Regions from separate parts of the Paenibacillus sp. G34 genome, predicted to be linked through region 3. Evidence: riboswitches for the same ligand, from Rfam matches in the RefSeq annotation. Region 3 holds a riboswitch; each other region holds the start of a gene.
The links. A riboswitch is a leader RNA that binds a small molecule or an ion and turns the genes downstream of it on or off. The one in region 3 is predicted to bind cyclic di-AMP.
Positions count from the first base shown of each region.

Region 1 (5,931 bases), 1.4 Mb from region 3:
GAATTGCTGGGCATCTCAGGGAAACATTACCGATATCCATCGAGCCATGGTCGTTTCCACTAACGATCTCTTCCTGCGATATGCCGAGTTCCATTAAATTCTGACTGAACGTGTCAGAGAAGGTCTCATTTGTAACCATCTCATCATAGGATGTTTCGTAGTTGAATGTCACGAGTTTACACCCTGTCTGAAGTGCAGCACCTTGTGCAATCTGAATGACCCTTTCGGTCAGCACATTCAATTCTTTACGTGTGGCTGCACGTACATAAAACTGAGCAGAAGCATAGTCCGGAATAATGTTGGCAGCCTGTCCGCCACTGTTAATGATTCCATGAATGCGAACACTGCTCTTCACTTGCTGCCGGAAAGCGTTAATTCCAGTAAACGTTTGGATGACCGCATCGAGTGCATTGATTCCTTCATGTGGACTGGCTGCCGCATGTGAGGATTTGCCATGAAACTCAAATTGCACAGCATCAATGGCGAGGGAACTGCCTGATTTTTCGTAGGCATAGAACGGATGAGCCATAAGTGCAACATCACAATTATCAAATAACCCCGCTTCCGCCATCGGAACTTTAGCCCCGCGCGTCTCCTCTGCAGGCGTACCAAAGACTTTGATGGTTCCGCCGATTTCGTCCACAATGGCTTTCAGGCCAACGCCTGCCCCGAGGCTCATCATACAGATTAGGTGGTGTCCGCAAGCATGACCAATTTCCGGCAAAGCATCATATTCACATAACAGTGCAATCGTCGGGCCCGGCTTGCTTGAAGTGTAAGTTCCGATGAAAGCCGTATCTAATCCAAGAATCGGAGCTTCAACTTCAAACCCATGATAGGAAAGTTCTTCCTTTAAACGAGCGGAGGCCAAATATTCTTCATTTCCAAGTTCAGGATGGGCTCCGATATATGATGAAATGTCTTTGAAACGGGAAGCATATTGATCAATAACGGTAAAGATCTGATTTTTATTGGTTGTCATAGATTAACTCCTTAGGCAAAATGAAAATAATTTAATGATTATAACATGTTTGCAGTATTTTTTCAGAAACAAGTCAAGATTCGATCTTGAAAATGCATTGCATAATCATGCATTGTACTTTATAATGACTCAGTCATCAACATGACTGACGAATCAGTATGTAATCGTAATTATAGCATTGTAAGGGGAGAACAAGGTTGAAATTAATAAGTCGTTACACCGTAATGCTGTTAACGTTCCTTCTTTTTCTGACGGCGGCTGCACCTGCGGCGCTGGCGAATGAAACAACAGTCAACAGCTCAGGCGGTAAAAAATTGGTGCTCGGGACAAGTGCCGATTTTGCACCGTATGAATTCCACAAAGTCATCAATGGCAAAGACGAAATCGTTGGATTTGATATTGCGATTGCCAAAGAAATCGCAGCGGATCTCGGAGCCGAGCTCGTTATTGAGGATATGGGTTTTGACGGACTACTGCCCGCGCTTCAAAGTGGCCGTGTAGACTTAGTCGTGTCGGGCATGACACCGACGGATGAGCGTAAGCAGAGCATTGATTTCTCAGATACGTATTATAAATCCAAACAAGTCATTATGGTTCGTAATGTCGATAAGGACAATTATCCAGACATGAAATCACTGGAAAATGTCAAAATTGGCGTACAAAAGGGATCCATTCAAGAAACGATCGGACAGAAAATTCCAGGAGCAAAGCTGACTTCACTGGATAAAATATCCGACATCGTTCTTCAACTGCAAACAAAACGTGTAGACGCAGCCATTGTCGAAGATACTGTAGCTGCTGGTTACCTGGATGACATTATCGGTCTTGCTGCAGCTGTTCCGGACGAAGAGCAGGCTGAGGCAGCTGTCGGCATTCGCAAGGGCAATACGGAGCTGTTAGCCTCTGTAAACAAAACCTTGGATCGCTTGAAAAGCGAAGATAAAATCAACCAGATGGTTACGGAAGCAAGTCTCCTGATGGCTGATAAAGTAAACAAGTCTCAAAACATTTTTCAACTGTTCTGGCAGTACAAAGGATTATATGCGACAGGTATTGGTTACACACTTCTGCTGTCGGCGCTGGGTGTATTATTCGGAGTTATAATCGGTCTGATTATCTGCCTGTTCCGTCTTCACAATATGGCGATTCTACGCTGGATTGGTACAACGTATGTTGAGGTGATCCGGGGTACGCCAATGCTGGTACAACTCATGATTATCTATTACGGGGTGTCCTTAACCTTTGGTATTAACTTCTCAGCACTTCAGGCAGGGATTATGACGCTTTCCATTAACAGCGGTGCGTATCTCGCCGAGATTTTCCGCGCCGGTATTCAAGGCGTTGACCGTGGTCAATTGGAAGCAGCTCGTTCACTTGGGATGGGCAGAGGCGCGGCGATGCGTTATATCATTTTGCCACAGGCCTTCAAGGCCGTTTTGCCAGCGATCGGTAACGAGTTCGTAACGATCATTAAAGAATCATCGATTATCTCGGTTATCGGTATGGTGGATATTATGTATCAGGCAAGTGTCGTTAAAAATCTCACATTCCAGGGTCTTAACCCGTTCATTATTGCAGCAGCGATATACTTTGTCATGACATTTATTCTGTCCAAGCTGCTCGGACGATTGGAAAGGAAGTTGGGTGCAAGTGATAGACGTTAGACAATTACACAAATCATATGGTAAAAACGATGTTCTGAAAGGCATTGACGTAACGATTGGCAAAGGTGAGGTTGTTGTGGTCATTGGCCCTTCGGGTTCGGGGAAAAGTACATTTCTGCGCTGTCTGAACCTGCTTGAGCAGCCAACTTCGGGACAGATCGATTTTGAAGGTGTGTCGATTACCGATCCCAAGCATAACATTAATGCTACACGTGAGAAAATGGGCATGGTATTCCAACACTTTAACCTGTTCCCGCATAAAACGGTTCAGCAAAACATTACGATTGCCCCAATCAAGGTGAAAAAGCAATCTACAGATGAAGCAAACAAAATTGCCGAGGATCTTTTAAAAACAGTTGGTTTGGCTGACAAAAAAGATGTTTTTCCCAATCAGCTGTCTGGTGGACAAAAGCAACGGATTGCGATTGCAAGGGCACTCGCGATGCAGCCACATGTTATGCTGTTTGACGAGCCTACATCAGCTCTTGACCCTGAGATGGTCGGTGAAGTATTGGAAGTTATGAAACGGCTTGCCGAAGGCGGAATGACGATGGTTATTGTAACGCATGAGATGGGCTTCGCGCGTGAAGTGGGTGACCGGATCCTGTTTATGGATGGCGGGGTTATTGTCGAAGAAGGCACACCTGATGAGGTGTTCGGAGCTCCAAAACATTCGCGTACACGAGACTTTCTTGCAAAAGTACTGTAATTCATGCCACTCTGTATATAGAGTAAAATGAATAACAGCGTTATCGGATCATGAATCCGGTAACGCTTTTTTGTTTTAATAAGAAAGATGAGGTAGGAAAGTAACGTTTCTGTTACCTGATTATCATATCAAAACGCCAATTGGAAACATTTACTACAGCTTAAGGTTACAAAATTGTGATATATTCAAGTCTGCCGAAACTTCCGAAGTGGAAGTGCGGGGGACGTAACAATGCAGACATATGGAGACATATCAGAAATATGCTGCTTGGGGTGAATTAGGAATACATAATGTTTCAGCATTTCACGTACAGCCTATAGGGTGGGCTCCTCCATCCGAATCCGACAACTAACTTCGCAGGCATCATGAGGGAGGAAGACCATGTATAACAAGAAACGTATAGCCAAAACTGCCATCGCACTAATGACATCGATTCTATTCATTCAAGCCGTTCCAGCTCACGCGGATTCCGTTCATGTGGCCAAAGAAGGGGACACCTTCTTCACCTTATCCAAGCAATATGGCATTGATATGAACACCTTAATCAAAACGAATAAAGATATTTCACCTTATAACATCTATGGTGGTCTGAAAATTACAATTCCAGGTAACGAAAACAAAGCCGTAGCAGCACCGGTTCAAGCGAAGTCACAGGAAACGACGGTTACAACTGCGAGCCTTGACGTGAATCCGGATAACAAAGTGGTACAAGCTTGGGGTAAGACACTTGACTACAGCAAAACACTGAATGTTAAAGCAACAGCATATTCAGCGGATGCTTCCGAAAATGGTGGATGGGGCGCTGTTGATTATTTTGGCAATCCGCTCGAACTCGGCACGATCGCCGTGGATCCAAAGGTGATTCCATTTGGAACAAAGGTATTGGTGACTGGCCATACACATCCAGGGTTGCCTAAACAGGCTTTCATAGCAACTGCTCTGGACGCAGGCAGCGCCATTAAGGGAAATCGCATCGATATCTTCATCCCTGGAAGCAAACAGTTTGTAAGTTCGTTTGGTTTTCAGGATATTGAGTTGTACATTTTAAAATAAGACTTAAACCCTTCCCTTAATGGATTTGGGTCACAAGTTGAATAGAGTATTAACTTAAACAGAGTGTTCTTGCGTAATCATGATAGGTATGATTCATGATGACGTAGAAGAACACCCTGTTCTTTCACTTATTGTTTCTCTTTTGGCAGTTTAAGCATTTCGTCCAATGTAACTAATTCATACCCTCGGTTTCGCAATTCCTCAATAACTTCAGGCAAAGCCTCTACTGTACCTTTCAGGTTCGAACCTGTACCGCCGCCAGCGTGCTGTAATACGATGGAACCAGGTTTCACGGCGGTGAGAATATTATGTTTTACCTTTTCCTTGTCTAGTCCTTTCCAATCGAGAGAATCCACATTCCAATTCACGATGCTGTAATGCTGTTTTGCAGCCCATCGCAACTGCTCTTCATTAATGTCCCCATACGGAGGACGAATCATTTTGGGCGTATATCCTGTCAGACGGTGAATAATATCGCCGGTATGTAATATTTGTTTGCGAAAGGCAGTCATCGATAATTTGCTGAATTCAGGATGATTGTAGCTGTGATTGCCGACGATATGTCCTTCTTTCACCATACGTTTCACCAAGTCCGGGTGTTTCTCCGCACGACTGCCAACAACAAAAAAGGTAGCTCGAACCTTATATTTTTTTAATACATCAAGTACCTGTGGCGTAAATCTTGGATCAGGCACATCATCAAAAGTCAGTGCAACTTGTTTGGTGGAAGGACCATTGGTTTTGAACGTATCCGCGTATTTCTGCCGAAGCTCGCCTAGAGTCAACTGTTCTTCTCTAACATCTGAGCTAGATGCCGGTGTATCACTCGGACTTGAAGAGAGTTCGTCCGATGAAGCAGCAGACACCCGAGCACCGGCTAAAGGAGCTGTATGAACTCCAGAACATATAATGGTAACGAGTGCGAGCATGATGAGGCGTATTCGCATGTTAACGGCCTCCTTTTTTCCAAAATTGCGTTCTCTATGGTATGCCCTTTGAATTCTGTCTTTATGCGTGTGTGAGAAGTTTCATTGCATCATCAGGTCATGAAAGCCATAATTCCACCATATATAACATATAGAGAAGGATAGGTGGAGAGACGATGAGTACATATGATTTGAAGTCCATTCGTTTAGAGGTTTTTGAGGCGGGGCAGGACAAGGTATTTCTGGTTACCGGTGGTAAAGCGCATATTGGGGCAGTAGCTACCTTCTATGTCGACCATGAGCGGGTTAGTGGAACGACGGTACATATCCCGGGGCATAAGGAACAAGAGCTCTGTGAGCGGCTCGCCCGCAAAGCGGCTCTTCAATTGAAAGTGACGGTAACTGTTATTATGGGAATCCATTTTGACAGCATTACACGCATGCAGATCGACGAAATCGTGCAGACTGCAGAGAAACTTATGGATGAACATTTGAATAAAAAGAATAATTGAGTATCTTCTGCGTAACAAGCCAAAAGTTAGATGTCTGGATAAGTGAAATCTGAAGTGGTAATCCTCCTTATATTAGAGGTTGTCA
Region 1 covers NZ_CM166469.1:3,623,540-3,629,470, reverse strand. The annotation lists gene AC1VYS_RS16360 (M20 family metallopeptidase) at 1-982, opposite strand, end outside; gene AC1VYS_RS16355 (ABC transporter substrate-binding protein/permease) at 1,207-2,646, shown strand; gene AC1VYS_RS16350 (amino acid ABC transporter ATP-binding protein) at 2,633-3,355, shown strand; cyclic di-AMP (ydaO/yuaA leader) riboswitch at 3,538-3,734, shown strand; gene AC1VYS_RS16345 (3D domain-containing protein) at 3,737-4,408, shown strand; gene AC1VYS_RS16340 (polysaccharide deacetylase family protein) at 4,537-5,355, opposite strand; gene lpdD (prenylated flavin chaperone LpdD) at 5,511-5,846, shown strand.
Region 1: another riboswitch for cyclic di-AMP. It lies ahead of AC1VYS_RS16345 (3D domain-containing protein); the one in region 3 lies ahead of AC1VYS_RS10450 (C40 family peptidase).

Region 2 (5,931 bases), 2.2 Mb from region 3:
TGGCAATGGTTGATACACCCGATTGAATAGACAAGAGCCCTTCAACCATCATCAACTTGATTTCCATCTCTTTCTTGGACATCCGTTTCAACTTGTTGGACATCGGATGCCACAACACGTAACCACTAAAGATACCAAGGAGTGTTGCAATGAATGCGGCTGCAATCGCATGAGAGAGCTTCTCCATGTCACTGAGGTCGGCAAGTGCAGCGATGAGACCTACTACAGCCCCGAGAACCCCCAGTGTTGGTGCATACATCCCTGCTTGAGCGAAGATCAGTGCACCGCCGCGATGCCGCTCTTCGGTCGCATGAATATCTTCCATCAGGACGTCACTTACAAATTCTTGATCGTTGCCGTCAATAATCATCCGCATACCGCCACGAAGGAATTGATCATCAATCTCTTCTACTTTTGACTCCAGTGCTAGCAAACCTTCACGACGGGTAGTGGAAGCCCAGTCCATAAATGTGCCGATCAGAGAGACGCGGTCAATCAATTGTTGCTTTTTGAAAAGGATACCGAATAACTTCGGAATCTTCTTAACTTCAGACATAGGAAACGCCATAAAGATGGTTCCTGCCGTACCAACGAAGATAATAACGTAAGCTGCCGGGTTATTAACGAGGTTGATCAGCGGGGCACCCTTCAGAAACATACCAAGTACAAGGGAGACTAAACCCAAAACTAGTCCGATAATCGTTGAAATTTCCATCATACACCTCATCCATGAGATAAAATTGAATCCTTTCAAGCGGCTGAATTCGGGCTTCCGGACGAACGTTCTGCCGCAATCCGTTGCATGTTTGGCTGCCTCCATGGCTGCCGAAACGATTGAAACGGTCATGTATAGTATTTATCGACCAGAGGGCCTTTTTTTTTAAGGGTTATTTTCAGGTATAATAAGAACAAATCCGCCTCTTTCGGGGTGAGTAGGAGTGAAAAGTCAATGGGCGTAAAGCATGGACGTGATTATGAAGGAATATTGACAGATTTAACTGTGGCCATCGGGCGCATCCCGGATCGCTATGTTTTCTTTGAAATGGATGCGGAAGAGTGGGGGAGACTGGGGGAAACGGAACAGCATGAAGTAGATGAGGCCCTGGCAGAGGATCTGTTTTATGCTCTCGGGGAGGAAGCGGTCATACCGGTTGGTAGCGGCGTCGTGATCCATGATAAGGAACAGCATCGAATTCATATTTTAATTGGAGAAGAAGAATTAACATTTGTTCCTTTAATTTAAGAAAATGTATCGACGATAAGACCTTGCGCATCAAGGCGCTGAGCCGTCTGTTCTATGGATTTTGGCGCTTTGACGTGGTAAGATGATACTCATGAAAAAAGGTGCCGCAGGGCGGTGGCCTGCCTTTAAAGCTGTAGGGCAGCGTGCGAAGGTGTCGATGGTCACGTGGATTCAAGTCCGCGATGTCTCATCATATGGGGAGGAAGATAACGCATGGTTTTTACGCAAGAGGAAGTCGAAGCTCATCTGGGAAGGCTGGAAGGCTGGGAACTGGAAGAGGGACGGTGGATTGTCCGCAAATTTATGTTTTCTAACTATATGAAAGGGATTGCATTTGTAGACGAAGTCGCCGCGATTTCGGAAGCATTCAATCATCATCCTTTTATTACTATTGATTATACAACGGTTACGCTGCGTCTTACGTCATGGGATGAGGGCGGCATTACATCGGTAGACATTAAGGAAGCAGAGCAATACAATGAAGCATTTGAGAAAATGAGAACAGAATAATCTGCAGTAGCATCCTAGTTCTAAAATCTGCCTACAGAATATTGCCCTTAACCACTAAAAAAAGAGGCTCTTGCTTCCCAAACGGGAAAACGAGAGCCTCTCTTTGATGCCTTGCGTCGTGACACTTATTTCTTCTCTGCCAACCACATAGCGATATGGGCGATTTCCTCATCCTGCAGTCTGCCTTTGAAGGAAGGCATGCCGCCTTTACCTTTGACAATCGTGGAATAAATTTTCTCCACATCGTCCTTGCTACCAATGTTTGCAAGAGCCGGGCCTACGCCACCTTGAAGCTGATCACCGTGACAGGAAATACAGTTGGCTTTCACCAGTGTTTCAGCCTGTCCAGCATCCATAGCTACTTCAGGCATGGACGGTTTGGCTTCCTTTTCTACTTCCTCTTTACCTGGAAGCGTAAACATTAAAACAATAGCTAAAGCACATGCTGCAAAAAATACCCCGCTCATGATCCATTTGTGCATCCCTTATGTCCCCTCCAGAATGAAAGATCATCTAACTCAAACTATCCCTATCATTATAACGGAAGCTGTCATTACATCATAGCATTTTGTGGTAATTTTTTGAACTAATCACCAAAGAGAGACAAATTGAAACCATTTTAATCATTATTTTACGCTCTAGGGCCTTCATAGACCATGCAATAGAAGGGCTTTAAACCACTTGGGGTTTGGCGTTCATATGTATCCTGAATGATAAATCCGCTCTTTAGATATACTTGAATAGCACGGTTGTTCCAAGTAAGTACTTCAAGATCGATCTCATTGTACGGATTGCGGCGGATGGCCTCTTGTACGATGGCTTCAACGAAAGCTTTGCCATGACCTTGACCACATTGATTCGGGTGCATGCCGAGGCCAATACGTGTAACATTCTGGAGCGGAAAATACTGTGCAAAACCATACACATGATTATCCTGATTCAGGACAATGGCATATTGCTCTTCTCGCAGTTGTGCATCTCCAAACTCGACTTCCAGTGCTTTCATCTGTTCCCACGGCAACCAGCTATAGATATTGTAAGGCGGATCATATTGCCAGCTACAGATGAGTTCTGCATGACCTTCCTGCATAGGCACCACATGAAACGTCAAAGGGGCTTCATTCTTCATATAAAAGCGCATGCTCCTCTCTCCGTTATCCGTTCATTGTTCACTCTACAAAAGACCTGTCCATTTGACAAGTCTTCAATTCTCAGAAAAAAATGAAACAAAAGTACGGATCACTCCGTTTATATTATAACGGGTTGGGTAAAAACATCATAAGGGCACGGATCAACGAAGGAAGATAACATGTTGGTTCAGGAACATATACATGAATTGTAGCATCAGCAACCACATGGGATCAGAAAGCATAAAAAAACCGCCGGATACATTCCTGCGGAGAATGTACCGGGCGGTTCTGTTTATACTTCGTTACAGTATGATGTTGATTCCGGCTTGTCCCTAGTCGAGGGCCAAAGACTCATACGCGTCCGTGCTCATAATCCGTTTAGCGCCAATGTAGCGGTTAGCCCAGTAATCTTCACTCAATGAGCTGATCGTTACACCTTTGGAAGAAGAAGAATGTGCGAACTTGCCACTTCCTACAAAAATACCTACGTGAGACACGCCTTTACCTGTTGTGTTAAAGAACACCAGATCTCCAGGTCTCATCTCCATGCGAGATACGGAATCCCCCATGTCGTATTGAGAGCTAGATTGACGAGCCAAATCAATACCTAGTTTGTCGAATACATACCGTGTGAATCCGGAGCAGTCAAAACCATCAAGTGTTGTTCCTCCGCTTTTGTATGTAGTTCCCATTGCTGAATCAATGACTTTATCCATCTTAGAATCTGCAAACGCGCTGCCTGCTCCAAGTGATAATGCAAATGTGAGGCTAAGTACTGCTGCTGTAAGTTTCTTCTTAAACAAGTGATATACCCCTTCCAACGCCTGCGAGGTTAGCTTAAGGATTCGGTTGAAGGTCCCCTATGATCCCTCTGTTTCAAGATCAATTCACCCATAACTGGTTCCCCCGCTTCCCAGGTGCCAAGAATTTGGCTATGCTAGTTATTGCACCTGAAAAAGAAAAGAAAATTTAATTTTAAGGATTTAATTTTAAGTTGTTACAAATAAGGATTTAAAGATTACAAAGTTGTTACTAAAAGCTCACTGCGATTATTGTACCAGAGGCTTAGTACTTTGGCAACGTTTAGCAGCAAAATTAGCAAAAAAAACCTCGACCTTTGACGGGGAAAGGTCGAGGTTTGTGTATTTATACGCAATAACGAATGAAATGTTTAACATGAGATGGTAACAAATTTTTATTTTTGAAAGCGATATCAGATTGCATGCGAAATTGTGGGATTAACCTATATGATCTTCATTTCTGGTTGATGTCGATTGCCATAAGCGAAAATGACTACAAATTTTCCACATGCTGAGCAGGCTGCGGGCAAGGGGGTAGGTTTGTTGCAAGATCAGCCCGGAGAGTCCTGTCAGGAACCATGAGGCAGATGTGAATGCACCAAAGACAAACAAATGAACAACTCCGAGCGCCAGCGCAATGCCGATGACAGGGAAGATGCGGCGTACAGCAATCCACAGTCCCTTAAATGTACCGTGAGTTCGTCCTTCTCCTTCAGGGTCAGAAATGCCAAACTGCATATAGAGCACGGCATGGTGTACAATCCAGCCATAGATGATCCAGCTTGCTACATATGGGATGCCAGGAAGTAATAGATGAAGAGAATGAAAGCTATCCATTATTGTTGAATACAAAATGGGAACGAGCCAGTATCCAGGAAGTAGTATGAGTACTGTACGTATGGTGTGCGTCAGGAGCATCGGTTTCCATAACTTTTTAATGCCCTGAATAAAAGGAATGCGTTCTTCTGTAGAATTGTAATGTTGAAGGGAGTAAAGCAATCCTGCTTGAATGAGTGGACTGATCAACAGGCGAAGCAGCAACATGGCACCCAGAATCCATAGATAGCGCTGGACTTCCGGGCCAGACAGACTCAGCTGGCTTTCCATTTTGAATAAAAGTGTGCTTAGCTCTCCGACATCGTCTGTTGGGTAACGTAGCAGAAGAGGAACGACAGCCGATTGAACAAGCCGATAGATAAAATATCCCCAGATTAATTGATAGACAAATAAAAGTGCGGCAATAAACATATGCTGACGGACGAGAAACCAGCCTTCACGAATTTTTGCTTTCACTGTCTCCACCTCACCATGACAGACCTCCGAATATGGCTTCAATTAATTTCGTAGCACTCATGTTCCAGCGGGATTTGGCTTGCTCATCCAGTCCGGTTCTCAGGAAATTGTTCATATGGCGATTTTCGAGCACAATGTCATACAAAGGGTCGGTCATGGCCCAGGTGACAGGAGATGTATATGTGAGCTTATAGGTAATGCGCTCCTCGCGGCCATCCCATTCCTTAGTTACGGTATGGCCGTCCTCAAAAGCAATCCGGACAGGAACATTTGGGAAGTCGCTGCCTTTTTTGACAATAGTGACAGAGGACTCGTACATTTTTTGGCCGTCCTTTTCTATAGAAGAAACGTTGATCTTCTCCACAGCAAAATCGGCCATGCCGCTTTGGTAGACGTACTGGTCAAAATAATCCGCCCAAGAGGTGCGGGTGACTTGCTCAACCACCTTCTGGAAATCGACCGTTGCGGGATGTTTAAAACGATATTTTTTGACATACGTCGAAAGGATTCGTTCCATGGTCTTCGCTCCGACTTGCTGTTCGATGCCGAGAAGCACGAGCTTGCCTCGGGTATATACGTTGGAAGCATATTGATTCTGCGAATCAAACTTCCACGAGGGCTGGGTTAGAGGAGCAGGAGATGTGATCAGACCTGATTGTACCGGTAGATTCGGAATCAATCCGTATTCCTGTTCCATCAGTTTATCTTCTGCGTAGGAGGTGAATCCTTCATCCAGCCAAGCCTCTTCAAATTCATTGCTGGCAACCATACCATAGAAGTATTGGTGTCCAATTTCATGTGCAACTGTGCGCTCCAGATCGTAACCCGGTGTTGTGTCATCGGCTCCAAAGGCTGTAATGAGAGTGGGGTACTCCATACCTCCGGCACCGTTTGCGGTTTTTGGCGGGACAACGATAGATAATGTGGCATAAGGATAAGGGCCGAACCACTTGCT
Region 2 covers NZ_CM166469.1:105,276-111,206, forward strand. The annotation lists gene motA (flagellar motor stator protein MotA) at 1-715, opposite strand, end outside; gene AC1VYS_RS00490 (hypothetical protein) at 950-1,243, shown strand; gene AC1VYS_RS00495 (4a-hydroxytetrahydrobiopterin dehydratase) at 1,457-1,753, shown strand; gene AC1VYS_RS00500 (c-type cytochrome) at 1,879-2,235, opposite strand; gene AC1VYS_RS00505 (GNAT family N-acetyltransferase) at 2,385-2,882, opposite strand; gene AC1VYS_RS00510 (C40 family peptidase) at 3,216-3,686, opposite strand; cyclic di-AMP (ydaO/yuaA leader) riboswitch at 3,690-3,827, opposite strand; gene AC1VYS_RS00515 (hypothetical protein) at 4,122-4,976, opposite strand; gene AC1VYS_RS00520 (M1 family metallopeptidase) at 4,987-5,931, opposite strand, start outside.
Region 2: another riboswitch for cyclic di-AMP. It lies ahead of AC1VYS_RS00510 (C40 family peptidase); the one in region 3 lies ahead of AC1VYS_RS10450 (C40 family peptidase).

Region 3 (5,931 bases):
TTGTTGCTAATATTACTGGTGGCAACGGTGGCGGCAATGTAGGCACTGGCACCACATATGAGGCCGAAACAGGAACAACACTTACGGATGCAGTCATTGAAACAGCTTATCCGGGCTTCACCGGTTCTGGTTATGTTAACTTCAACGCTTATACAGGCTCCGCAATTCAATGGAATGATATTAATAACGCAATCACAGGCACCAAAAATGTAAAGTTTCGTTACGCTTTGGAAAGTGGTACGCGGACTCTAGATATTTATGTTAATGGCACAAAAGTACTCAGTAATGAACCCTTTACTCAAACAGGAAGCTGGTCAACTTGGGGTGAAAAAACAATTCAAGTGCCTATGAATTCAGGTACGAATACACTCCGGATCGTAACAACAGGCACAGAGGGACCGAACATTGATAACATTACAGTAACTGCAGCATCATAAGTTATTTGGTTGTTGCAGAAAACCTAATTTTCTTTGTTCGTCTGAGCCCAGTACTGTAATTAAAGATTGTTGATTGTCCTTGTAGCATAAGATAGAAAAGACCCCTTAGGCAGAAGCCTAAGGGGTCTTTTCTATCTTATGCGGTCGAGAGGACTCGAACCTCCACGGGGGGTTAGCCCACACGGACCTGAACCGTGCGCGTCTGCCAATTCCGCCACGACCGCATATATTGTGTCTTTCCAATTATTATCGGCGACAAGAAATAATATACCACGCGCAGTTTAACATGTCAACATACACATCTATTCATCACCGAATAAGTGCGAATCCGATATGTATCCGATTCGCACTTATCAGGCTTGCTTCAGATTAAGCTTATATTTCAGTTAGCAGTGGGCTTACTTAGAAGGTCCAGTTAAATGAATGTTCTACAGCTTGGACGGCCAGTTGCCGTACCATGCATAACCGCCTCTTCTTTCCTTTTCAATGTCGCTTAGCTTATATTTCACAACGCCATCACGTCCCACAAAGATCGGTTTGTCCGTACCGAGTTCATAGAAACGGGCCCAGATCGGTGATGCACTGGAATCAGCAATGATTCGGCTATCCCCATTCGCTCTCTCATACCGATATCCTGTAATTTTTACTTTGTTAAACCAGGCTTCGGCACCTTTGATGGATGCAGTGATTCTTGAATTAGCTGGTCTCGTTTTCAGAAACTTCACAATGTTTACGCTCTCACCTGCCGTTAATGAAGGCACTTCATAGATTCTGCCCCCGGCTGGTCTTAATGAACTGGAATCATGCTGTTGTCCCCAAGCCGTTAACTTCCCACCCGATACCACCTGGGTATTTAGGATGGCATCCACTCCTTTGGAAACGGCATTTTTACTGCGATTTGCTAGAGAACTGTCGATAAAGGAAAAGTTCCCCTTACGTCCTGCGACTTCATCGAGCAAGTACAATACATTAATCATTGCATCATCATTATAGGTTATATGTTTATGATAGCCGGAGCTTTGATAGACTTGCGGCCAACCACCATTAGAGTACTGCATATTAAGCAAAAAGTTGATGCCTTTGATCGCTGCAGCCGAATATCGCGGGTCATTTGTTTTTTTGAACTCACTTGCTAGTCTTCTGATTTCCGAGTATGTAGCTTTGTTATCGATCGTCGATTTGGCCCATTCACCTGACGTCTGACTGTAATCTTTTCTCCAGCCTCCATCCGGTCGCTGATTTTTTAAAATATCGGATAGACTCGCTGTTGTACCGGAAGCATCAGCTGCCGATACAGTTGGTACAGGAAGGACAGCCATTCCTGCTACGGAGAATACCATAGAACACGCCAGTACAAATGTTACTAATCTTTTTGCCTTCACAAGACAACACACTCCCCAATTCACAAATTTGATTACTCAACCAAACAAATCCCAATGAAAACAATTTAAATACAAATTTTGTATGTATTAAATGTATGATATGCAATAAATAAACTTTTGTCAATATATGCAACAACACGCAAAAATTCTCTTTAATTTAACATATAGGAATAACTCTTTTAGCTCTTGACAAACTTGTTTATTATCCAGTTCTCTCTCTGATGAAACATTAATGACTTTTTTGTAATCTTTAGACCCCTCTTTTAAACATTATTATGACGAAAAATGATAATTCCGCTAACATTGAGGCTAAATGAAGTGTTTTAAACCGGTTTGACAATTACGCATTTATGCAATATAGTTTCAAATAGTTACAAAAACTTAATTATTCATTTGCCGAGTTTCAGGATTGAAAACGGGGGAACCATTTTGGGTGAATTATTCTTATACATAGGAAATATAGGGAACCTTCTACCGAACCCTTAGCTAACTCCGTAGGCATCGAAGGGAGAACATTGATTTTGAAAAAACTGATTATTTCCATTTTTGGAGCTGCAGTACTATTTACATCCGGGGCAACAAGCACAGAGGCAAGCACAATTAATACGGTGGTTAACAATATGACAGGCATCCCGTATAAATGGGGCGGCACAACCATGGCTGGCTTCGATTGTTCCGGGTTTATGAGATATCTTTTTAACAAATACAGCATTGAATTGCCACGAACGTCGCAGCAACAAGCAAAAGCCGGCACACCTGTCTCCAAAGCAAGCATTCGTACAGGAGATTTGGTCTTCTTCAACACAACCGGCAAAGGCATCTCCCATACAGGAGTATACATTGGTGGAGGTCAATTCGCGCATGCTTCAAGCAGTAAAGGTGTCAGCATCACCAAGTTGTCCAACCCTTATTTCAATGATCGTTATGTAACAGCAAGACGGGTGACAGGACAATTTATGTATAATAAAATGTTAGGTAAAATCTAAGCAGACATCTAAGTAGTCCATTCCCCTTCGACATATGCATTAACCATAAAAAGGAGGTCCCTCTCTAATCGGGGACCTCCTTTTCGATGTGAAAATTCAGATTCTAATGCAACGCCTTCTGAACACGCATGGCTCCCTGTGACAAGGCATGTCCGCCTCCTACTGCTCCAGCGACAGCCACGGTCTCCATAATCTCCTGATCAGTTGCACCTTTGGACCGAGCTTCCTCAACATGATAAAACGTGCAAACTTCGTTATTAGCGAACAATCCAATACCTAATGCAATTAACTGCTTCGTTTTGGCATCAAGCACACCAGGCTGGAAGCATTCTCCTGTAAACTCATGATATGATTTCACCACATCCGGGAGAACATCGCTCAATGCGCCAATCTGATCCTTATAAGCATGAACTTTATCATTCATCAATGTCATAGCTTTAAGCACACCCTCTCGGCTGTAAATACAGCGATTTTTTCCACTCACTGTATTTATCTTCTCTCGCATGAGTCACAAATATGCCAAGTCTCGATGGTAAATCCAAACATTTGGTTTGAAGAATACGCTTTGGTGAATCCTTTGAAAAATGAATACGCCTTTGAATAAGCACTCATGCTATTTATTCACTGAGGGCACTTTGACGCGGCTCACTGAACAGCTGATAACGGTATGACCGATCCAGCTTCACCACACGGCGATTCTGCCTGCGAATCAGCACTTGTTCGTCATCCCAAGCTACCACGATGCCCGTTACATCGTTAGACTCAAGCTCATCGCGCACTACTCTTACCTTTTCCCCTGATAATCGCAGGGCATCCAACTCTGTATCACTAATCATATTTAGACTCCTATATTCAAATTTCTTACAAAAAGAGACCTAAATGAAAGATCATTTAGGTCTCACGTGACTGTATTGGACTGTCATGTCATTCGAAAAAAATGTCCCGACTGAGAGTTACCGCTGCGCGTGCTCTTTGCTGTCGTTCTTCTCGAACCAAAAATCAAGCACTTTGGCGGACATCACACGTTCTTCAAGGTACTCCACTTGGTGCGGTGTAAATTGTTCTTTCCAAGAGAAGGACAACTCTTCACACAAGCCTACTATCGTCAGTAATTCTGACCAGGCAACATAGCGTTTGTACCAGAAAAATTGAGGATGTTCAATCATATAGGGATAAAGGTCATCGAATTCCGTATGTTTACAATCCAGGGCACGTTCAAAATGAACTTTCGATTCCGCCAGCTTATCAATAAAAAATTGGTCTGTTGCCGGTTGGTTCCCCATGGTGTTGCCTCCTCTCCCTAACATAACCCCATTATAAAGGAAATCGGCGTCCATGCAAAGTCATAGTTCAAAATTTAGGCCCTATTTCCTTCAAAATGTCATATTTCATTATCGTCGAATTGCACGGTGCCATGGTTCAGTGAACGAATGCGGACAAGAGCCTCCACTGGAATCCCTTGCTCCCGGATCGTGCGGGCACCAGCCTGGAAGCACTTCTCGACCACCACGCCAAATCCCACAAGTTCTGCGCCGGAACGCTCAATAATTTTGATGACACCGCGCGCAGCGTCTCCGTTCGCAATAATATCATCAATGAACAAAATGCGGTCATTCTCATGAATGAATTCGCGAGATACCATGATATCCGTTACGATCCCTTTCGTAAAGGATGGTACACGTTCGCAGTAGGCATCAGGATCGGCCAGAAGCGTTTTTTTGCGGCGGGCAAATACCAGAGGCACCCCGAGTTCGTGTGCTGCGGCAAAAGCAACCGGAATCCCTGAGGATTCAACCGTAATCACCCGCGTCACTCCACTCTCGCGAAAACGTGAAGCAAATTCCCGTCCCATCTCCATCGTTAATGCAGGATCAATCTGATGGTTCAGTAGACCATCCAGCTTCAATACCTGATCGGAAATGACGACACCTTCTTGTAAAATTCGTTGTTTTAATACGTCCATGATTTGACCTCCCAAGCCTATCCTATGAGGTTTAAAGTATCATATATCCAGCTACAAGTTCAAGCGAAATCAACCACAAGTCCATAGAACCCGAAAATTCAGACTCGTTAGCCGATCCTGCAGTCATGACTTTCATCGGTCAAGCATAACTTGTACTATGGTACCCGCATGTCCAACAATCCCGGGACCTGAAAGGGGAAACACATGAAACAGGTATTCCGGGTGCTGCAGATTGCTTTCACATACATCGGAACTGTTGTCGGGGCCGGCTTTGCTACAGGACAGGAAATATTGCAGTTTTTTACCCAGTATGGCAAGTGGGCCACAATCACCATTGCTTTGTCCACCATGCTCTTTGTCTGGCTCGGAACCAAAATGATGCTTATTGCTCATGATACCCGTTCGCGTTCCTATGAGGATCTTAACAAACATCTGTTTGGCCATAAAGCTGGCAAATGGATCACATGGGTCACTCTTATTGTTCTGATCGGTGTAAACAGCGTCATGCTCGCCGGAGCAGGTTCTGTTTTTATGGAACATCTGGGTTTACATTACCAAACAGGTTTGATCATCACTTTGATCGGTACCTATCTTCTTCTGGGACGCGGAATGCAGGCCATTCTGCAAATGAACAGTATTGTGGTGCCCATGATGCTTCTGTTGTCCCTGCTTATGATTTTCAGTACACTCCATCATCCCGGTGTTTTTCGTTTTGTCACACTGACAACAGACAGCAATCCGTTTCAGGTATGGATTTCCCCATTACTTTACACCGCATTTAACCTTGCGCTCGCTCAAGCGGTACTTGTACCTGTAGGCAATCAGATTCGTCATCGTAATACATTAAAATGGGGCGGAATTCTAGGCGGGATTGGCGTAGGTTTTATGCTGATGGCAGCCCATTTTGCCATGTCGGCCCAGATGCCAGGCATCATACAGTTTGAAATCCCGATGGGAAGTATCGCTTTTCAACTAGGATGGATAGTACAGTCTGTATATGTCACACTCATTTTCATGGAAATATTCACAACGTTCGTTGCCGACATCTACGGCATGACTTTGCAGCTTCGACAACATGTCGATGTTCATCCCCGGTTAATTACACTGATTATCATGATGTTGTGTTACTCGTTCAGCCAGTTTGGCTTCAGCTCCCTTCTTTC
Region 3 covers NZ_CM166469.1:2,273,508-2,279,438, reverse strand. The annotation lists gene xynC (glucuronoarabinoxylan endo-1,4-beta-xylanase XynC) at 1-437, shown strand, start outside; tRNA gene AC1VYS_RS10460 (tRNA-Leu) at 577-661, opposite strand; gene pelA (pectate lyase) at 866-1,819, opposite strand; cyclic di-AMP (ydaO/yuaA leader) riboswitch at 2,204-2,335, shown strand; gene AC1VYS_RS10450 (C40 family peptidase) at 2,341-2,805, shown strand; gene AC1VYS_RS10445 (carboxymuconolactone decarboxylase family protein) at 2,909-3,238, opposite strand; gene AC1VYS_RS10440 (hypothetical protein) at 3,423-3,641, opposite strand; gene AC1VYS_RS10435 (hypothetical protein) at 3,759-4,088, opposite strand; gene AC1VYS_RS10430 (xanthine phosphoribosyltransferase) at 4,187-4,768, opposite strand; gene AC1VYS_RS10425 (YkvI family membrane protein) at 4,973-5,931, shown strand, end outside.

Region 4 (5,931 bases), 2.2 Mb from region 3:
AAAGTTGAAAAAGAAAAACCTTCCATCGGTGGGTTCACACCGGGAAGGTAATGGAGAAATATAAAAAGGTTAGAATTAATGATTGGATAATTCCATTATACCTGTTTTCTTATTTTGCTACAGGTGCAGGGATTTCAGAAATACATTCGTTACAAACGATTTTACCTTTGAAGTAAGTTACGTTCTCAGCGTTACCACAGAAGATACAAGCTGGCTCGTATTTTTTGAGCATGATGCGCTCACCATCAACGTAGATTTCCAAAGCATCCTTTTCGCCAATACCGAGTGTACGACGCAATTCGATTGGAATAACTACCCGTCCCAGTTCATCCACTTTTCTTACAATACCTGTTGATTTCATCATTATAATCAGTGCTCCTCTCAGCTAACTATCATTGTCATTATTCGACATTATTTTATGTTTTATGATACTCATCATACCAACGATTCCCAAAACAGTCAACCTTAAAATTAGCTTAAAATATAGGGTGTTTTTCTTAAGTTTACTGGTGGTAAGGGATTAGGAGCAATTTTTCGTATTTGAACATCCATGTAAGCTTTGTCGATTTGGAAACCGACAAAAGTGCTTTATTCGACAAAATTCGTCATAGTGTGTCGAATCTTTGGTCGGAAATGAAGCGGGAAGCATTATTCTTTAGGACAAGAGAACATTATAAAAGGAGTGAATCGAAATGGAACATCGTCTGACGGAAGAAAAAGTATTTAAAGATCCGGTACATAATTACATTCATGTGCAAGAACCGATTATTTGGCAACTGATTAATACACCTGAATTTCAGAGGTTACGTCGTATTCGTCAACTAGGGACATCTTATCTTACTTTTCACGGGGCAGAGCATAGTCGCTTCTCTCATTCCCTGGGCGTATACGAGATTACTCGCAAAATTATCTCTCAGTTCGAACGAAGTCACTATTCCGACTGGCCGAAGGAAGAAAAGCTGGTGACATTGTGCGCAGCCTTACTTCATGATCTTGGACATGGACCGTTTTCTCATTCTATTGAAGAGGCTTTTGATATGAATCATGAAGATTGGACATGCCGCATTATCAAGGGTGACACCGAAGTAGGGGCGATTCTAAGACGGTATGCTCCTGATTTTGATGAGAAAGTGGCTTCCGTTATCCAGAAGACGTATGATAAACCGATTGTCGTAAATCTGGTGACCAGTCCACTTGATGCGGACCGAATGGATTACTTGCTCAGAGATGCCTACTTTACAGGCGTCAATTATGGCACAATTGACTTGGATCGCATTCTGCGTATGCTGCGTCCGTTTCATGGACGAATTGTAGTCAAAGAGTCCGGCATGCATGCTGTAGAAGATTACCTCATGTCGCGCTACCAGATGTATTGGCAAATTTACTTCCATCCTGTGACACGCAGCTCCGAGATTATATTGCGGCAAATCTTCAAACGGGCAAAAGAACTTGTGAAGCAAGGCTTTCCATTCCATTTCATGGTGGAGCCACTGCCAAAACTGTTTCTTGGAGAAATTTCAGTTGATGAATATCTGCAGCTTGATGAATCGTTAATTCAAACAGCTTTTATGCAGTGGCGTAAGGAGGACGATTCTGTTCTGAGTGAGTTATGCGAACGTTTTATGAATCGCAGGTTGTATAAGTATGTGGAACTCGAACAGATGGATCTGGATATGATCGAAGAAATTCGGGAAGCGTTTGTAAAAGTAGGCCTGAATCCCGAGTACGATCTTGAAATTGATTTCCCAACGGATAATCCGTATGATGTGTTTCGTCCAGATCAATCCACGGATAAGCAAATACTTTTGCTGGATCGGCAGGACAAGCTACATGAGTTATCAGAAGTTTCTGATATTGTGCGTTCCATCAGCGGACTTCATCTGGGCAAACATCATCTGTACTATCCGCAAAATAAGGTGGATGCTATCCTTCATGAATTACCGTCCCATATACGCCCCTATTTTCTGTAATCATGAGTGATGCAGCAGGGTGAAACATTTTGATACTAAAAGACTTTCTAAGAGAGCTATTTTACATGATACATTAATCTGCTTTAATGGCGAGGATGTGTAGATCGACATAATTTTGTAATCCATGTGAATAAATATACAGTTTCACACACCTGTTCTTGCAAGATGTTGATTTGACTTTTTGTTTTTCTTCTATATATAGTAGCTTGAGTATTAAAAATGAAAATAACTGAAATGGTTGTTTGTCCCAATCAATTTATGATGAAAAAAATAAATTTTGAATTCAAACGCAGGAAATAATCCGAATGTAACTTTCGACATGAAGGGAGAAATAAAGAGAATGTTATTCGACACACATACACATCTCGATGCACCACAATTCGACGAAGACCGAGAGGACATGATCCAGCGGGCCATTGATGCAGGCGTTACTCGTATGATCAACATCGGTTTTAATCGGGAAACCATTCCGACAACGATGAAATTGGCTGAAACGTATGATTTTATCCATGCAGCTGTAGGGTGGCATCCGGTGGATGCGATCACGATGCAAGAGGGTGATCTGGAATGGATTGCATCATTGTGCAAACATGAAAAAGTGGTAGCAATCGGTGAAATTGGTCTTGACTATCACTGGGACACTTCACCGAAGGAGGTACAGCACCGCGTATTACGACAACAAATTGCATTGGCACGTGAATTAAATATGCCTATTGTTATCCATAATCGGGATGCTCATGAGGATATTGTGCGTATTTTGCGTGAAGAGAAGGCTGGGGAGGTCGGCGGTGTGATGCATTCCTTCTCAGGCAGCTGGGAAACAGCGAAAATGTGTCTGGATTTAGGATTCCATTTGTCCTTTGGGGGACCTGTCACATTTAAGAATGCCAAACAGCCTAAAGAGGTGCTAGCCAAAGTGCCGATGGATCGATTTTTCCTGGAAACAGACTCCCCGTATCTGACACCCCACCCTTATCGTGGAAAACGGAATGAGACAGCGCATGTACGTCTGGTTGCCGAAGCAGCTGCGGAAATTAAAGGCATTTCGGTGGAGGAAATTGCTGCAATAACCACCAAAAATGCCATGGAACGTTTTGGGATTCGATAAGAAATCGAGTAAATCAGGTGAAAAAGGGAGTTATAGAGAGGTAATTTGCTCTTTGCCTCGAATAATTGAAGAATATTACAATATTTTAACCAAATATTTAGAAAAACGTACTTGATCCATGCTTTACAACATGCATCAAAACAGGATATCATCTTTTCAGTGAATTGTTGTGCGGAAAATTGGACAGATGTTCGGGGGATGAACAAAGGGACACTTTCCGATGAAACAACATTACTTTCATGAATCAATCTCGCTGAGTCTCCGTTATCGGAGAGCGGGGGAACCAATAGGGCTTAAACATCGGTGATTCTAGCCGGTGCGCATCGTTCGCTGACCCAAAAGCAGCGGAATGTTCTGCGAAGCCATATTTGATTTCTTCTTTGGGTCTCGGGGTGAATTCAAGGGCGTCCGCCATGAGCGGGTGACCTAAGATAGGGCGGCTCTCTTTCGCCCGAACCCGACAGCTAACCTCGCAAGCGGAAAAAGAGAGGCAACCTCGTGCATGAATTTCCGATATTCAAAATCATTCGGAAGCCACGAAAGGGTCTCTTACACTCTTTCTTTGGCTTTTTTTGTTTTGAATAAAAGAAATATTGTCATCATACGGTAGGTATTCAGGAGGATGACATCATGTTGCGAAGAGGGGTTCATGGTGCAGAACCGGTCATTATCTCTGATCTGTGTTCTGTAGAAAATTTGGTATAGTCGCGTCAAAGACATCATGCATTACTTTAGACGGCGAGGCTATGAAGGAGGACGGAGAAGTGGGCATATTCCAACCAGAAGAGACCCATGAGTCACGATCATCCAGTAAGTCTTTCGCGTTGCGGTGGAAGCATGAGAACTTGCGTCAAATGGCATTGATCGCGATATTCTCAATTGCGCTTGCAATCATGATCTTGTTAGTCGTTTACGGTCAGGCCGGGAAGCAGGTATCACTGGTTATTGACGGCAAAGCTCAGGTGGTAGAGACTCGTACAGGAATGCTTCAGGAAATGTTAGAGGAGCAATCAATCACAGTCAGCCCTCACGACAAGGTATCCATGCCCATGAACGGGGCAATTACCGACGGAGACCGAATCGTTATTGAGCGGGCCGTTCCAGTTAAAATCACGGCAGACGGAGACACCAAGACTCTTTATACAACCGATTCATCGGTACAGGGTGTAATTCAGCAATCAGGTATTAAAGTTGCAAATCATGATAAAGTGTATCCAGCGCTCGGAACCGCAATTAAAGCGGATATGAAGATACGTGTAGTGCGTGTAACAAAGCATACAGTGGATGTGAAACAACCGATGGCTTACAAGGTTGTGAAAACGGCAGACCCGAGTTTATTCCAAGGGGATAACCGTGTTGTAGTGAAAGGCAAGGAAGGCACAATCGTGCAGCATATCGAAAAGGTATTTCAAGACGGAGAACTGGTCTCCAAAAAGATGGTGGGTAAAACGGTCGCAACCAATCGTGTAGATAAGGTGATCGCTGTAGGTACGAAGGCGAAGCCGGTTGTGAAAGAACCTGAAGTTCAATTGGTATCGGCCAAAACTTCAACGACCAAAAAAGCAGTAACAACGAACTCGAAGAAAACATCTGCCTCGGGCAGCAAGGTGATTACGGTCTCCGGGAATTCTTTTAAATATTCTAAAGTTTTGAAAAATGTATCGATGACTGCCTACTCTTCAGAAGAGCCGGGTATTGGTACAAAAACAGCTTCTGGTACTCGTGTAACGGAAGGGCGCACCATTGCGGTTGATCCCAAGGTCATTCCAATCGGCTGGTGGGTATACATCGAAGGCCTCGGCTTCCGTCGTGCGGAAGATACAGGTGGCGCTATTAAAGGGAATAAAATCGACGTTTATTACGACAGTGTGAAGCACGCCCTGAATTTCGGACGTAAAAAAGGCAAAACGGTCTATGTGATTGGTCCAGTGAAGCCGGAAGCGAACTAAAATCGTTTTACTTTGAAATGGGAATGCTATAAAATAGTTGCATGAATGATTCATGCGGAATATGCGGCGGAGGGGTCTGAATTCAGTCTCCTCCGCCGTTTGGCAGAGAAGAGGATATTCCTCTTCTTTTTGCGTTAGAAAGGAAGAAACGGAACATGATAAAAGAAGTGATTGTTGTGGAGGGTCGTGACGACACGGTAGCCATTCGTCGGGCGGTCGAAGCGGATACGATTGAAACCGGAGGCTCTGCCATTAATCAGCGTATTCTGAAAAGAATTGCACTTGCTCAGGAGAGGCGTGGTGTCATTATTCTGACAGACCCGGATCATGCAGGGGAGCGTATTCGCAAAATCATCGCCAATAAGGTGCCTGGTTGCAAGCATGCTTTTATTCCAGAGGCAGACGCAACGCGTAAAGGGGATATCGGGGTAGAGAATGCTTCACCGGAAGCCATTCGTCATGCGCTCGCTCGCGTACACACATCCTATGAGGGTGCACCTAGTCTAATTGATTGGGAGGATCTGATCGAAGCAGGATTGATTATACACCCGCAAGCAGCTGCACGTCGTATGGAGATGGGAAATTTGCTCGGTATCGGGTATTGTAACGGCAAACAGTTCCACAAACGGTTGAGTGTATTCCAGATTACAAGAGAAGAGTTCTCCACTGCATTAGCGCAAATTGAACGTGAAGGATTGTGAGCATATGAAGGACATGGAACAAACCATTGAAATAGCAACACCGAAACGTACCAAAGAAATTATTCAAAAGCATGGATTCTCTTTCAAGAAAAGTCTGGGTCAGAACTTCTTGATCGATCAAAATATTTTGAACAAAATCGTAGGCGCAGCTGATTTGGACGAGTCCAAGGGGGCACTGGAGATTGGTCCGGGTATAGGAGCTC
Region 4 covers NZ_CM166469.1:27,828-33,758, forward strand. The annotation lists gene AC1VYS_RS00120 (AbrB/MazE/SpoVT family DNA-binding domain-containing protein) at 110-364, opposite strand; gene AC1VYS_RS00125 (HD domain-containing protein) at 693-1,970, shown strand; gene AC1VYS_RS00130 (TatD family hydrolase) at 2,311-3,078, shown strand; cyclic di-AMP (ydaO/yuaA leader) riboswitch at 3,320-3,573, shown strand; gene AC1VYS_RS00135 (ubiquitin-like domain-containing protein) at 3,843-5,027, shown strand; gene rnmV (ribonuclease M5) at 5,183-5,728, shown strand; gene rsmA (16S rRNA (adenine(1518)-N(6)/adenine(1519)-N(6))-dimethyltransferase RsmA) at 5,733-5,931, shown strand, end outside.
Region 4: another riboswitch for cyclic di-AMP. It lies ahead of AC1VYS_RS00135 (ubiquitin-like domain-containing protein); the one in region 3 lies ahead of AC1VYS_RS10450 (C40 family peptidase).